DNA from 2 places in the Allorhizobium ampelinum S4 genome. Region 2 is predicted to be linked to the other one. Evidence: riboswitches for the same ligand, from Rfam matches in the RefSeq annotation. Region 2 holds a riboswitch; the other holds the start of a gene.
The links. A riboswitch is a leader RNA that binds a small molecule or an ion and turns the genes downstream of it on or off. The one in region 2 is predicted to bind S-adenosylmethionine.
Positions count from the first base shown of each region.

Region 1: another riboswitch for S-adenosylmethionine. It lies ahead of AVI_RS02210 (O-succinylhomoserine sulfhydrylase); the one in region 2 lies ahead of metA (homoserine O-acetyltransferase MetA).

Region 1 covers NC_011989.1:461,441-468,694, reverse strand. Annotated here, with positions in the region: gene AVI_RS02250 (alpha/beta hydrolase) at 1-74, opposite strand, end outside; gene AVI_RS02245 (DsbA family oxidoreductase) at 192-893, shown strand; one part of gene AVI_RS29435 (IS5 family transposase) at 1,043-1,370, shown strand; one part of gene AVI_RS29435 (IS5 family transposase) at 1,370-1,803, shown strand; gene AVI_RS02230 (ArsR/SmtB family transcription factor) at 1,984-2,334, opposite strand; gene AVI_RS02225 (IS6 family transposase) at 2,431-3,147, shown strand; tRNA gene AVI_RS02220 (tRNA-Gly) at 3,290-3,363, opposite strand; gene AVI_RS02215 (2'-deoxycytidine 5'-triphosphate deaminase) at 3,419-4,516, opposite strand; SAM riboswitch at 4,647-4,725, shown strand; gene AVI_RS02210 (O-succinylhomoserine sulfhydrylase) at 4,776-5,960, shown strand; gene apaG (Co2+/Mg2+ efflux protein ApaG) at 6,364-6,756, shown strand; gene def (peptide deformylase) at 6,842-7,254, shown strand, end outside.
Region 2 covers NC_011989.1:3,572,177-3,579,430, reverse strand. Annotated here, with positions in the region: gene AVI_RS16835 (ABC-F family ATP-binding cassette domain-containing protein) at 1-985, opposite strand, end outside; gene AVI_RS16830 (thiamine diphosphokinase) at 989-1,648, opposite strand; gene rpsU (30S ribosomal protein S21) at 1,828-2,076, opposite strand; gene AVI_RS16820 (hypothetical protein) at 2,112-2,381, opposite strand; gene AVI_RS16815 (AAA family ATPase) at 2,864-3,730, shown strand; SAM riboswitch at 3,791-3,868, shown strand; gene metA (homoserine O-acetyltransferase MetA) at 3,938-4,867, shown strand; gene AVI_RS16805 (GNAT family N-acetyltransferase) at 4,864-5,316, shown strand; gene AVI_RS16800 (vWA domain-containing protein) at 5,323-6,510, shown strand; gene AVI_RS16795 (aldose epimerase family protein) at 6,688-7,254, shown strand, end outside.

The sequences.
Region 1 (7,254 bases), 620 kb from region 2:
AGAATGGTAGCGTTCGGCACTTGGCCTGTTTCCACGATAATAGGCGCTACAGGCCGCAAGAGCGATGCCGTCATTTCAAGATTTCCTCATCGAGACCGCTGAGACGTGATCATGCCACATATTCAGCCGGAGGTTGACTAGTACGATGGTATGAGTATTATCGTATTAAATGTTTGACAAGGAGGTTCATCGTGCAACTTGAAATTTGGTCCGACTACGCATGCCCTTATTGCTACATTGGCAAGCGCTTCCTTGATCAAGCGCTGGCTGAGTTCGAACATGCCAAAGATGTCCAAATCACGTTCAAAGCATTCGAACTTGACCCAACCGCAAGCCCGGTTGTGGTCAATACCACCCAGCAGCGCATCGAATATAAATACCGCAAGAGCCCAGAGGGGGCACGCGATATGATCCAGCAGATCATGATGCTGGGCAAGCGTGTCGGGCTGGACATGCGCTATGACACGGTTCGCTATACCAATACATTCGACGCCCACCGACTGGCAAAATTCGCTGAGAGCAAAGGGCTTGCCGATACCATGTCGGAGCGGTTGTTTCTTGCTTATTTCGTCGAGAACCGTGAACTTGCCAATCATGCCGTGCTGGCGGAAATCGCCGTTGAACTTGGCCTTGATTATGATGAAACCAAGGCCATGCTTCAGTCCGATGTTTTTGCCGAGCAATCGCGTGCAGATGAAGCGCAGGCCCATGGCATGGGTATTCACGGTGTGCCCTTTTTTGTCTTTGATGAGGGGCTTGGGCTTTCTGGCGCACAACCAAAGGCCAGCCTACTCCAGGCTTTGAAAACAACCTGGAGCAAAGCCCACTCTGCCGAGAAAGACCGTGCACCGGTTTGTGGAGAAGAAGGGTGCTCGGTTCCTTTGGCGGGTTGAAAATAACAGCGGTCAAGTCCAACGCTGTTTTTACCGCATTGTACTCAGAAGTTGGAACCACTTTTCCCTGACAAACTCTAGGATGTGTGGACTCTTAGGATTCCCAAACATCTAGATATGGGATTCAAGACTGTCTTTTGGAGGCCGTCATGAGTGTTCTGGAGCGTTTGATTCTTCGAGACGACCAATGGGATCGGATTTCCCGACACATCATCGGTGATGCTCGCACCCGCGGCTCGTCCGGGCGGGATAATAGCATGTTCGTGGAAGCGGTACTTTGGATCGCACGCACAGGCTCACCTTGGCGTGACCTACCGGAGGTCTTCGGCGACTGGAACAGTGTCTTTCGGCGCTTCAGCCGCTGGAGCCAAAAGGGCGTCTGGTGGCGGGTTTTCGAAGCGATGTCCGATGACCGTGATTTCGAGTACCTGATCATCGATAGCACCATCATCCGCGCTCACCAGCACGCATCTGGCGCAAAAAAGGGGCTGAAGATCAGGCCCTTGGCCGTTCTCGCGGCGGCCTGAGCACCAAAATTCATATGGCTGTGCGTGGTCTTGGATGCCCCGTGCGCTTCATTCTCACAGCAGGCCAGAAAGGTTATGCACCACAGGCCGACGCTCTGCTTGAAGAGCTTCCCGCCGAGGTCGTCATGGCGGATACCGCCTACGACGGTGACCGACTGCGCAAAACTATCGCCGAGAAGGGAGCGAAAGCCGTCATTCCAAACACCCCCGCTCGCGCAAAGAAATATCCACTCGACAAGCAACTCTACGCGCAGCGCCATCTGGTCGAGTGTTGCTTTTCAAAGCTCAAACAATTTCGGCGTATTGCCACCAGATATGAGAAAACGGCCCGGAACTATCGAGCCATGGTCGCTCTCGCAGCGACAATATTGTGGCTTAAATAACTGTCCAAAATTCCTAGGGTCTGTCTGGTTCAATCGGAGCATGACAGACCCCAGCACCAGGCTTTTATTTCGTAATTCCATAAACCTCAAAAACTTTAAACAACAAGTCATAAATACAAGGTTTTGTAGAACGATCTCTTCAACAAAAATAATGCTCGGCCCGGTGGTAAATCCTAATCTCTACGCCGGACCCTTTTCGCGCGCCATTGTTGGACATGGTTCGTTTTGGAGCGGTGAAAGAATGGCATCCAACAGTCCGGGAAAGCGTGCGTTAAGATCGTCTCGTCGCAGCGATAGACGATATTCCCTGCCAATATGCTGCTGCCATACAACACCGCTTTCGCGCAAAATGCGAAAATGATGCGTCATCGTTGATTTGCTGATTTGGGGAAGAATACCACAACACGGGTGCTCACCAACTTCAGCAATCACCTTAATCGCAGCCAGACGCACCGGGCTGCCAAGTGCTGTGAGAACGCTGTCCAGGCGAATCTCTTCTCTTTTTGGATGGTAAGTCTTCATAATCGACATAATACGAGAACAATCGTATCATGTCGAGATGTGCATATTGTAAATAGGGCATCGTAACGTTAACCGGACATCGATCAAAATGAGGAATCTGGCTGCATGACCAGATCTAGCCGTGATCCTCTTTATCGTCGCCACCGATTTCCAGCGGAAGTGATTGCCCATGCAGTTTGGCTGCATTTCCGGTTTCCGCTTAGCCTGCGGATGGTCGAGGATCTGCTGGCAGTGCGTGGCATCATCGTCTCTCATCAAACCGTGCGGCTCTGGGCTGAGAAATTCGGCAGACACTTTGCCAACGATATCCGCAAGCGATCTGCCGGCAGGCTCGGTGATAAATGGTATCTCGATGAGGTTGTCATCACCATCGGTGGAAGGAAACACTGGCTTTGGCGCGCCGTTGATCAGGATGGCTTTGTTCTCGACGTGCTGGTGCAAAACCGCCGCAATGCCAAGGCGGCAAAACGTTTGATGCGCAAGCTCCTGAAAGCCCAAGGCCGTGCGCCGTGTTTGATGATTAACGACAAACTACTATCCTATGGTGCAGCAAAGCGGGAGGTCATGCCCGGCGTTGAGCATCGTTCTCACAAGGGATTGAACAATCGGGCGGAAAACTCTCATCAGCCCGTCCGACGACGCGAGAAGATCATGAAGCGCTTCAAGTCAGCACGACATCTTCAGCGTTTCGTTTCCATCCATGACCCCATCGCCAACCTCTTTAACGTTCCCCGACACGATATCCCATCCGCCCACCATCGCGAACTGCGAACCGAAGCCATGCAAGCATGGCACCAAATCGCACGCCTTCACGCCGCATGAACTAATTCCTCACGCCAAGTTGGTGCGTTCAAGGCGATAAGTTTACAGTGCCGTCGCAAAATATCCGCTGCACGTGCTGAACAGCGCAAGTGACACACCCTGACACGAGTGACACAATTATTCTGTAAGTTATTGATTTTACTGGAGCGGGTGAAGGGAATCGAACCCTCGTATTCAGCTTGGGAAGCTGCTGCTCTACCATTGAGCTACACCCGCCTAATGCCCGAGAGTTCCTACACTTGGGCGTTGATGTCAAGCATGAAAGCGCAGATCAGGCTGCGCGAAAATGCTTGGAGAGCTTCAGTCCCTGAGCCTGGTAATTGGAGCCGAGGCCTGTGCCGTAGAGACCCTGGGGATGTTCGAGCATATGTTCATAGACCAGGCGGCCGATGATCTGGCCGTGCTCTAGAATATAGGGTACTTCGTGGCTGCGCACTTCCAGCACAGCGCGGCTGCCGGTACCGCCAGCCCCGGCATGGCCGAAGCCCGGATCGAAAAAGCCGGCGTAATGAACGCGGAACTCCCCGACCAGCGGGTCGTACGGAGTCATTTCCGCCGCATAGAGCGGCGGGACATGGACGGCCTCGCGTGAGACGAGAATGTAGAACTCGTCGGGATCGAGGATTAATTCGTCACGGCCACGGCTGTAGAGCGGTTCCCAGAAGTCCAGCACATCATGGGCAGCCTTACGATCGACGTCGATCACCGCCGTATGATGCTTGCCGCGATAACCGACCAGCCCGTCCGGTCCCGTCCCCTTCAGATCGATGGACAGCGCGATGCCGCCACCCGAGACATTGGGCGTCTCGCTGGCCACCAGCGTTTCGGCCTTGTGCAGATCCAGAAGTTCGCTGTCGCTCAGAAGCGCATGGCCGATCCGGAAGCGGATCTGCGACAGGCGAGAGCCGCGCCGCACGATGATGGGAAACGTCCGCGGACTGATTTCCAGATAAAGCTGGCCCTTGTAGCCTGCCGGAATCTTGTCGAATTCCTGCGCGTAATCGACCATCACCCGCGTAAAGATGTCGAGGCGGCCGGTCGAGCTTTTCGGATTGGTGGAGGCAGATAGATCCGCCGGCAAATCCAGGCTCTCCATCAGCGGCACGATATAGACACAGCCGGTTTCAAGGACAGCGCCATGCTCCAGATCGATCTCATGCAGGGTCAACCGTTGCAGCTTGTCCGCCACCGTGCTGTTGGGGCCCGGCATAAAGCTGGCGCGCACCCTGAGCGCTTTGGAGCCCAACCTCAGATCAAGACTCGCCGGCTGGATCTGGTCGTGATCGAGCATGGTTTCGCTCAAAAGCGAGGCCAAGCCGAACAATTCGCCTATGGCGCGATCCGCCAATATGCCCGCATTCCGTGTCATTATGTCTTCCTTGCAGCGCCGACGCCGAACAAAGCGCGCAACATGCCGCAGCCCCGTCAAACACCGGCATATAGTCTATGACAAAACCAAACTCCGGGAATTGACGCAAGCAAAAGAACGGCGTAAGCAAATCTTATCCCGTGGTGATTTGGCCGGTCGGCTTGCAGCCACGTTAAACAATTGGCTAAAAAGATCGGACACGTGCAAACTGGTCCGTATTTCGCGACCGGTTTTTTTGTGTTCGAAAGGCTTATACAGCATGGCAAACAACTGGCGCCCAGCAACCAAACTCGTTCATGGCGGCACGCTGCGTTCACCTTATGGCGAAACATCCGAAGCCATCTATCTCACCCAGGGCTTCGTCTACGACAGCTCGGAAGCGGCAGAAGCCCGTTTCAAGGGCGAGACCGAAGGCTATATTTACGCCCGCTACGGCAGCCCGACCAATGACATGTTCGAAAAGCGCATGTGCCTGCTGGAAGGTGCCGAAGAGGGCCGCGCCATGGCTTCCGGCATGGCCGCCGTCGCGGCCTCCATTCTCTGCCAGGTTCAGGCTGGCGATCATATTGTCGCTGCCCGCGCCCTGTTCGGCTCCTGCCGCTGGGTGATCGAGACCTTGGCACCCAAATATGGCGTGGATTTCACCCTGGTCGATGGCCGCGACCTGAAAAATTGGGAAGACGCCATCCGCCCGAATACCAGGGTGTTTTTCCTGGAAAGCCCCACCAATCCTACCCTGGAAGTGGTGGATATTGCCGGCGTCGCCAAGCTCGCCAACCAGGTCGGCGCGACCGTGGTGGTCGACAATGTTTTCGCCACCCCGCTCTTTCAAAATCCGCTGGAACTTGGCGCCCATGTCGTTGTCTATTCGGCAACCAAGCATATCGACGGCCAGGGCCGCTGCCTGGGCGGCATCGTGCTGTCGTCCAAGCAATGGATCGAGGAAAAGCTCCAGGATTACTTCCGCCATACCGGTCCGGCCATGTCTCCCTTCAACGCCTGGACCCTATTGAAAGGCGTGGAAACCCTGCCGCTGCGCGTCAAGCAGCAGACGGAAAATGCCGGTCGTATCGCCGATTTTCTGGCTGACAATAACAAGGTTGCCCGCGTTATCTATCCAGGCCGCGCCGACCATCCGCAGGCCGACATCGTCGCCAAGCAGATGAAGGGCGGCTCCACCCTGGTGGCTTTTGAAATGAAGGGCGGTAAGGCGGCGGCTTTTGCCCTGCAAAACGCCCTACAAGTGGTGAAGATCTCCAACAATCTCGGCGACGCCAAGAGCCTGATCACTCACCCGGCCACCACCACCCACAAGAACCTGACGGACGAGGCCCGTGCAACGCTTGGCATGTCCGGCGGCACATTGCGCCTGTCCTGCGGTATTGAAGATGCCGAAGACCTGGTGGAGGACTTCGCTCAGGCGCTGGATGCCGTTTCCGCCTGATGGCCGTACATGCCAAGGCCGGAGAGGCTTGAGGCGCTCTCAAGCCGTAAAATTTCAGGAGGCGTGACGCGCCTCCTGAACCGCATGAAGGTGCAGCATATATAAAATGCGACCGCGTCCTTTTTATATTCTATAGAACGCGCGGCGCTGTAGCCCCATCTGAAACACCCATATCCTTCATGGAGAAACCTGATATAGTGGCGCCAGTCTTTGCTGAAGTGTGCCGCCAGGGATTTCTAAAACTCTAAAAAATTTTTGAGTACCCTTATTTTTTACTGGAAATTAAGTCTATTAATGGTCTTTATTGTTGCAGGATTATTCCCTGCGACGACATTGCCGCAAACCTTAACCTTATCGGCTTTTGCTAATGTATGCTTACCAAAGCGTCAAGAAGTCTCCTTTCATGTATCGCGCGCTGACACGGGATATAGAGGTCACAGTCGAGCCATTTTACCTGGCGGAACAGTCCGACCCGGAAGACAGTCGTTATGTCTGGGGCTACAGGGTCGTCATTGTCAATCAGTCGAATGTGGCCGTGCGGCTGATCAATCGTTACTGGCATATTACGGATCAGAATGGCCAGGTGGACGAGGTTAGCGGTCCGGGCGTGATCGGCGAACAGCCACGCCTGGCTCCGGGTGAAAGTTTTGAATATTCGTCAGGCTGTCCATTGGACACGCCATCCGGTATCATGTTCGGCCGCTACGAAATGGAAACTGACGATGCCGAAACATTCGACGTCGCCATTCCCGCCTTTTCTCTGGACACCCCGGATCTTCGCCGCGTCCTGAACTGATCAACCACGCGCTCCAGTCAAAGGCATGGCTTTTACCGCATTTTTTTGATTTCCTTGAAAACCGGGATGGTTTATGGGGAGATTCATGACGACAAAGCCGATTATCATTTTGCCTGACCCGCTGCTGCGCGAGGTCTCCCAACCCATTGAGCGGATCGATGCCGACCTTGAGCGGCTGATCGATGACATGCTCGAGACCATGTATGATGCGCCCGGTATCGGCCTCGCTGCCGTTCAGATTGCCGTGCCTCGTCGCCTTCTGGTCATCGATGTCTCGAAGGAAGGTGAAGACAAGCAACCGCTGGTCTTTATCAACCCGGAAATCATTGGCAGTTCGCAGGCCCGCTCCACCTATGAGGAAGGCTGCCTTTCCATTCCCGATTACTATGCGGAGGTGGAGCGCCCGGCCGCCGTCACGGTAAAATCACTGGATCGCCACGGCAAGGAACAGGTGATCGAGGCCGATGGCCTGCTTGCCACCTGTCTGCAACATGAAAT
Region 2 (7,254 bases):
TCAGCATTTTCAACAGCGTGGTTTTGCCAGCGCCATTCGGGCCGACCAGACCGATACAGTCGCCGCGATGCACGCGGATTGAAAACGGCGCGATAATCGTCCGCTCGCCATAGGCCTTGGTGATCTTGTCGGCCTCTATCACCAGCTTGCCGCTTTCCTTGCCCTCGGTGGCGCTGGCAAGGATCGTTCCTTGCGGACCTTTATGGCCACGATAGTCGGCGCGCAGGGTCTGGAGGTTGCCAAGCCGGCGCATATTGCGCTTGCGCCGTGCCGTTACGCCGTAGCGCAGCCAATGTTCTTCGCGCTCGATGGCTTTGCCCAGCTTGTGCTGTTCGATCTCTTCTTCTTCCAGCACCTTGTCGCGCCATTCCTCGAAATGGCCAAAGCCACGCGCCAGACGGCGCGACAGGCCGCGATCCAGCCAGACGGTTGCGGTCGAGCATTTCTCCAGAAAGCGACGGTCATGGGAGATTAGGACAAGGGCGCTGCGGGTCTTGCGCAACTCTTCTTCCAGCCATTCGATGGTCGGCAGGTCGAGATGGTTGGTCGGCTCATCCAGCATCAGGATGTCGGGTTCCGGTGCCAGCACCCGGGCGAGGGCTGCGCGGCGCGCTTCCCCGCCCGACAGGCTTTTCGGATCTTCCTGACCGCTCAGGCCCAGATGCTCCAGCAGATAGGTGACGCGGTACGGGTCGTCGCCCGGACCAAGCCCGGCCTCGGCATAGGCCTGCACGGTGGCGTGGCTGCCGAAATCCGGGGCCTGTTCGAGATAGCGGATGGTGGCCGAGGGGTGTCGAAACACCTCACCCGATTGGGCCTCGACCAGACCGGCGGCGATCTTCATCAGGGTGGACTTGCCAGAGCCGTTGCGGCCGACAAGGCAGATTCGGTCGCCCGGTTCCACTTGCAGGCCAGCGCCGTTGAGCAGCGGTGCGCCGCCGAAGGACAGGAAGATATTGTCAAGTTTCAGGATTGGCGGTGCCAAGGGTCACGCTCCGGTCATGTCATAAGGGCGGGCAAGGATCACGGCATCTCCGCTGCCAAGCGACAGCGTTACCGGACCTTCGGCCACATTGGAAATGGTGCGGGACGATCCGAACGGCAGATCGAAACCCTGCAATGGATAGCGCGCGCCGTCGATGGTGAGGCCTGCCAGCGCGGAAAAGCCGAGAATGGAAAACAACGAACCCTGCGGCAGGTCCAGTGTCATGGTTTTACCCGGCAGAAGCGGCCATGCCTCCTCCTCACCGGATGTGAGGTGCAGATCAAGTCCCTGGGCCGCCAGCGCCACCGCTAGCAGCAGATGCATCATCGCATGATCGGATCGCTCTCCCCCAAGCGCGCCCGCCAGCAGAAGGGAGGTCGCGCCACGCTTGCGGGCTTCTTCAATGGCGATTTCACCATCTGTGAGGTTCTTGCGGGCGGGATAGGGAAGGCGCGGGATATCCGGAAACCGGTCTGCCGGAAGATCGTCGGAACTGTCGAAATCACCCACCCAAAGCTCAGGCGTCAATCCCAGCGGTTCGGCATGGCGCATGCCGCCATCGGCAGCGATGGCGCGGGTTCCTGCAACGGAGCCGAGCAGCCGGGGCGTAATGGCGAGGGGACCGCCGAGCAGAATGGTGAAGGTGCTTTCCGTCATGGCCATGCCATAACGCATCTGAGGCCAAATGCAAAAGGCGTTCCGTGATCAACGGAACGCCTGCGGCATTTTCCAGTCCGATTGCCCGAGGCATAATTGCATGGAACAAGGGATTCGAGACCTGCACGGATTTGCCTGGTCTCGATTTTATGGCCAAGGGCGATGTGTCCCTTGCCCTTCTGCCCTTACCCTTGGGCGCGTGGTGCAAAAACTTTTTTCTTCGGCGCAGGCAGAAGGCCCTCGCGCTGAAGCTTCTTGCGGGCCAGCTTGCGGGTGCGGCGCACGGCCTCGGCCTTTTCGCGGGTCTTCTTTTCCGACGGCTTTTCATAGGCCGAACGGGCCTTCATTTCACGAAACAGGCCTTCGCGCTGCATTTTCTTCTTCAGCACGCGCAATGCCTGCTCAACATTGTTATCCCTGACGAGTACCTGCACTGTCTCTCCTTTGATGGTTGAGGATGATAATCTGGTTATTTCGAATTGACTGGCGTTGCCCAGGCCCCGCCGGCCTTTTGTGTTTTTGAGGCGGTGCCGGACCGTGGCGAACGGCTGACATCGATCTCGTCCTCGGCAATCGACCGGTCGAACGTTTCGCTCTCGAAGCGAACCCGATACCGGCGTGCGCCCTGGGATTCCGGCAGGGTGGCAAGCACCTTGCAGACGCCGACCGACCGGGAGAGCCTGACGGGACCGTCTTTCAGGACGACCATGTCGCCTGTCTTGTATAAATGCGCCGTCATGCCGGTCTCCTTGCAGGATTACTGCTCGCGGATCAAATGCCGAAACGAAAATGCGCCGGGAAACCGCTTTGGTTTCGCCAGGGCGAAAAGATGCGGACAACAGTGCGAACGGCGCGGTGCGGATTTTTGTAGCGCTGTGCGCCGATACCGGCGCTCACGTGTCGCTGCAAAAACGGATAGTCCCTGCCCAATCCTGCCATCGAACCGCACCCGGTTCAGCGGCACAGACAAAAAACCGGAACGTCCGGCCTTGCAGTTCAGTCAGGCAGAGGAAAGTTTAACTCATGCCCATTCGGGGCCAAAGCGCTTTCCTGCCGGAAAAGGTGACCCCATCCTGAATGGTTGAGCAGGATGTGGGGGCCAAACTGGCAGATTTCAAACAAAATACAAGCTTTATTTGTGAAGAGATTGGCCTGCACCGGCTTGTCGCTGGCTGTGCCGCTGATTACTTTCAGCGAAATTCACGATGAATTGGAGAGATCATGCCATTTGCCGGGCAATTCACCGGAAGCGCCGATTATATCGCCGACAAGGACCTGACGGTGGCCGTCAATGCGGCTATTGCGCTGGAACGGCCGCTGCTGGTCAAGGGGGAGCCAGGCACCGGCAAGACCGAACTGGCCCGTCAGGTTGCGGCAGCCCTTGGTCTCGATATGATTGAATGGACGATCAAATCCACCACCAAGGCGCAGCAGGGGCTTTACGAATATGATGCCGTGTCGCGCCTGCGCGATAGCCAGCTGGGCGATCCACGCGTCAGCGATATCGGCAATTATATAAGGCGCGGCAAGCTCTGGGAAGCCTTTGCCGCAGGCCGGAAAACCGTGCTGCTGATTGATGAGATCGACAAGGCCGATATCGAGTTTCCCAACGATCTGTTGCAGGAACTGGATCGGATGGAGTTTCACGTTTATGAGACCGGTGAGCGGGTGAAGGCGCAGGTGCGCCCGATCGTCATCATCACCTCCAATAATGAGAAGGAACTGCCCGACGCCTTCCTGCGCCGCTGTTTCTTCCACTATATCCGCTTTCCGGATGCCGAAACGCTGGCGCGGATCGTTGAGGTTCACTATCCCGGCATCAAGCAGCAGCTGCTCCAGGCGGCCTTGACCCGGTTTTACGAGATCCGCGAAACGCCGGGCGTGAAAAAACGTCCATCGACCTCGGAAGCCCTGGACTGGATACGCCTGCTGGTGGCCGATGAGGTCGATCCCGCCGATCTGCGCATCGATGCAGCCAATGCCCTGCCGAAACTGCACGGCGCGCTTTTGAAGAATGAGCAGGACGTGCATCTGTTCGAGCGGCTGGCCTTCATGGCCCGGCGGGATGGAGCGCGGGACGGGCGCTGATCCGTGCTGCGGTGCAGCTTATGTTTTCATTGATTCGTAACGGGTGAAGGCGTAAATAAGCGCCTGTCTCGTGGTGATTTGGCCGGCCGGCTTGCAGCCACGTAAAATAAATTGCTAAAGGGCCGAGGCAAGTTATTCAAGACTTTCCGAGGCCGATGGCGATAGCAAAGCTGCCGCACCGTGCCGTGACAGGAAAGTTTAAAGCTGATGCCGATCAAGATTCCCGATACGCTCCCCGCCTTCGACGCTCTCGTTCATGAGGGTGTGCGGGTGATGACGGAAACCGCAGCGATCCGTCAGGATATTCGCCCGTTGCAGATCGCCCTGCTCAATCTCATGCCCAACAAGATCAAGACCGAGGTGCAATTTGCCCGGCTGATCGGTGCATCGCCATTGCAGGTGGAACTGACCCTGGTGCGGATCGGCGGGCATAAGGCCAAGAACACGCCCGAAGAGCATCTCCTGTCCTTCTACCAGACCTGGGAAGAGGTGAAGCACCGCAAGTTCGATGGACTGATCATTACCGGTGCGCCGGTGGAAACGCTGCCCTTTGAAGACGTCACCTATTGGAGCGAGATGCAGCAGATTTTCGACTGGACGCAAACCAATGTCCACACGACGATGAATGTCTGCTGGGGGGCGATGGCGGCGATCTATCACTTCCACAAGGTGCCGAAACATGGGCTGAAGGAAAAGGCTTTCGGCGTGTTCCGCCACCGCAATCTGGCACCCTCCTCCATCTATCTCAACGGCTTCTCGGATGATTTTCAGGTGCCGGTCTCACGCTGGACCGAAGTACGCCGCGCCGATATCGAAAAAGTGCCGGACCTGAACATCCTGATGGAATCCGACGAGATGGGTGTCTGCCTGGTGCAGGAGGACAAGGGCAATCGGCTCTATATGTTCAATCACGTCGAATATGATTCCACCTCGCTGGCGGATGAATATTTCCGCGACGTCAGCGCCGGCATCCCGATCCGCCTGCCATATGATTACTTTCCCCACAACGATGATACACTGACGCCGCTCAACCGCTGGCGCAGCCATGCGCATCTGCTGTTTGGAAACTGGATCAACGAAATGTATCAGACCACCAGCTATGATTTGAACGATATCGGCAAGGGGCGCGGCATATGAGCAGCGAACTTCTGGTCCGTCCCCTGACTGTTGACGACGAGGCAGACTGGCGCCGCCTGTGGCGCGCCTATCTCGCCTTTTACGAAACGGAACTGCCCGAAGAGATCTATGCGACCACCTTTGCCCGGCTGACGGGGCAGGGAGCTGGCGAATTTCGCGGGTTTCTGGCTGTGGCCGGAGGGAAGGCTGTCGGCCTCCGCCATTATGTCTTTCATCGGTCCTGCTGGTATATTGCCGATGTCTGCTATCTTCAGGATCTCTATGTCGATCCTGAGGTGCGTGGGCTTGGCATCGGCCGGGCGCTGATTGCAGCGGTCAATGCGGCGGCGATGGAGATCGGCGCGGGCAAGGTCTATTGGATGACCCAGGAGTTTAACAGAACGGCCCGTCGCCTCTATGATCAGGTGGCGGACAAGACCCCCTTTATCATCTACCAGCAACCGCTCTGAGCGCCGATGTTCCTGCCTTTCTTCCTCAAGCTCAAACAAGAAAAAGTCCCGGTCTCCCTCGGGGAATATCTGGCCTTGCTGGAAGGGGTGCAGCGCGGCCTTGTCGATTTCGACATTGAGGCTTTCTACTATTTGGCGCGCACGACGCTGATCAAGGATGAGCGGCATATCGACCGTTTCGATCTGGCCTTTTCTGAATGTTTCAAGGGGTTGGAAGCGACTGGTGGGTTGGAGGCGGGTGTCTCCCAGACCGCTCTGCCGGAAGAATGGTTGCGCAAGCTGACCGAAAAACACCTGTCCGACGAAGACAAGAAACTGATCGAAGCCATGGGTGGTTTCGACAGGCTGATGGAAACGCTGAAACAGCGGCTGGCCGAGCAAAAGGAGCGCCATCAGGGCGGCTCAAAATGGATCGGCACGGCGGGGACCTCGCCCTTCGGGGCCTATGGCTACAATCCGGAAGGGGTGAGGATCGGCCAGGACGGATCACGCCATCGCCGCGCCGTCAAGGTGTGGGACCAGCGGGAATTTCGCAATCTCGACGATTCCGTCGCGCTTGGCACCCGCAATATCAAAGTTGCCCTGCGCCGGTTGCGGCGGTTCGTGCGGCAAGGTGCGCCGGACGAGTTTGATTTGAGCGGTACGATCCGCGCAACGGCAGAGCATGGCTATCTTGACATCAAGACCCAGGCGGAACGGCGAAATGCCGTCAAGCTGCTGATGTTCTTCGATATCGGTGGCTCCATGGACGATCACGTCAAAGGCGTGGAAGAGTTGTTTTCGGCAGCCCGGTCGGAATTTCGGCATATGGAGCATTTCTACTTCCACAATTGCCTTTATGAGCGCGTATGGAAAGACAATCGCCGCCGCCGGACCGATGTCATCCCGACGGAAGAGATTATCCGCACCTATGGGCCGGATTACCGGGTGATCTTCGTCGGCGATGCGGCGATGAGCCCCTATGAGATCACCATGATCGGCGGATCGGTGGAGCATTGGAATGGCGAGCCTGGCGCGCTCTGGCTTTCGCGCATCACGGCGCATTTTCGCAAATGTCTGTGGCTCAACCCGATGCAGCAGGAGCATTGGGCCTATACCCATTCGATCGGTTTGATTTCGCGTCTCATGGGCGGGCGCATGCATCCTCTGACGCTTGGCGGGTTGGAGGATGCGGCACGCGAGCTGTCGCGTTAATCCGGCCCGCATCGTCTATGGTGCGTTGATGTTTGCTGTAACGCCTTATGGTTGCTGGATATTTTATCTCTGATCGATTTCGGTTTGAGGAATTATGCAATAAACCTATGTGACACAGCAGAAACGATGACGCGCCCGCCTCAGGCAGGCACCGTCGATGCAAGGGTGAGGAAGCATATGCAGCGTCTGGAATTTGGCACGACCACCAAGGGTGAAACGGTAGAGCAGGTCACGCTGCATGGCGGTGGCCTGAAGGCCAAGGTGCTGACCTGGGGAGCGGTGATCCAGGATCTCAGGATGGAAGGCCATGTGGCACCGCTGGTGCTGGGTTTCGAGCGGTTCGAGGATTATGCGATCCATTCACCCTATTTCGGGGCGACGCCCGGGCGCTTGGCCAATCGCATCGCCAACGGACGTTTTACCCTTGATGGTGAAGACTATCAGCTGGAATGCAACGAGCGCGGCCTTACCCATCTGCATGGCGGCAGCGATGGCATTGGTAGGCGCAATTGGACGATTGCCGATCTTGATCGTGACCGGGTGGTGCTCGAGATCACCGATCCGGCGGGCCGGGCCGGTTATCCCGGCAATGCCTACATCCGGGCGACTTATCACCTCCAGGATGACGGTGTGCTGTCGGTGGTCTATGAAACCACCACGGACGCGCCGACCCTTGCCAATCTCTGCCAGCATTCCTATTTCAACCTGGATGATTCGCCTGACATGCTGGATCATGAGCTGATG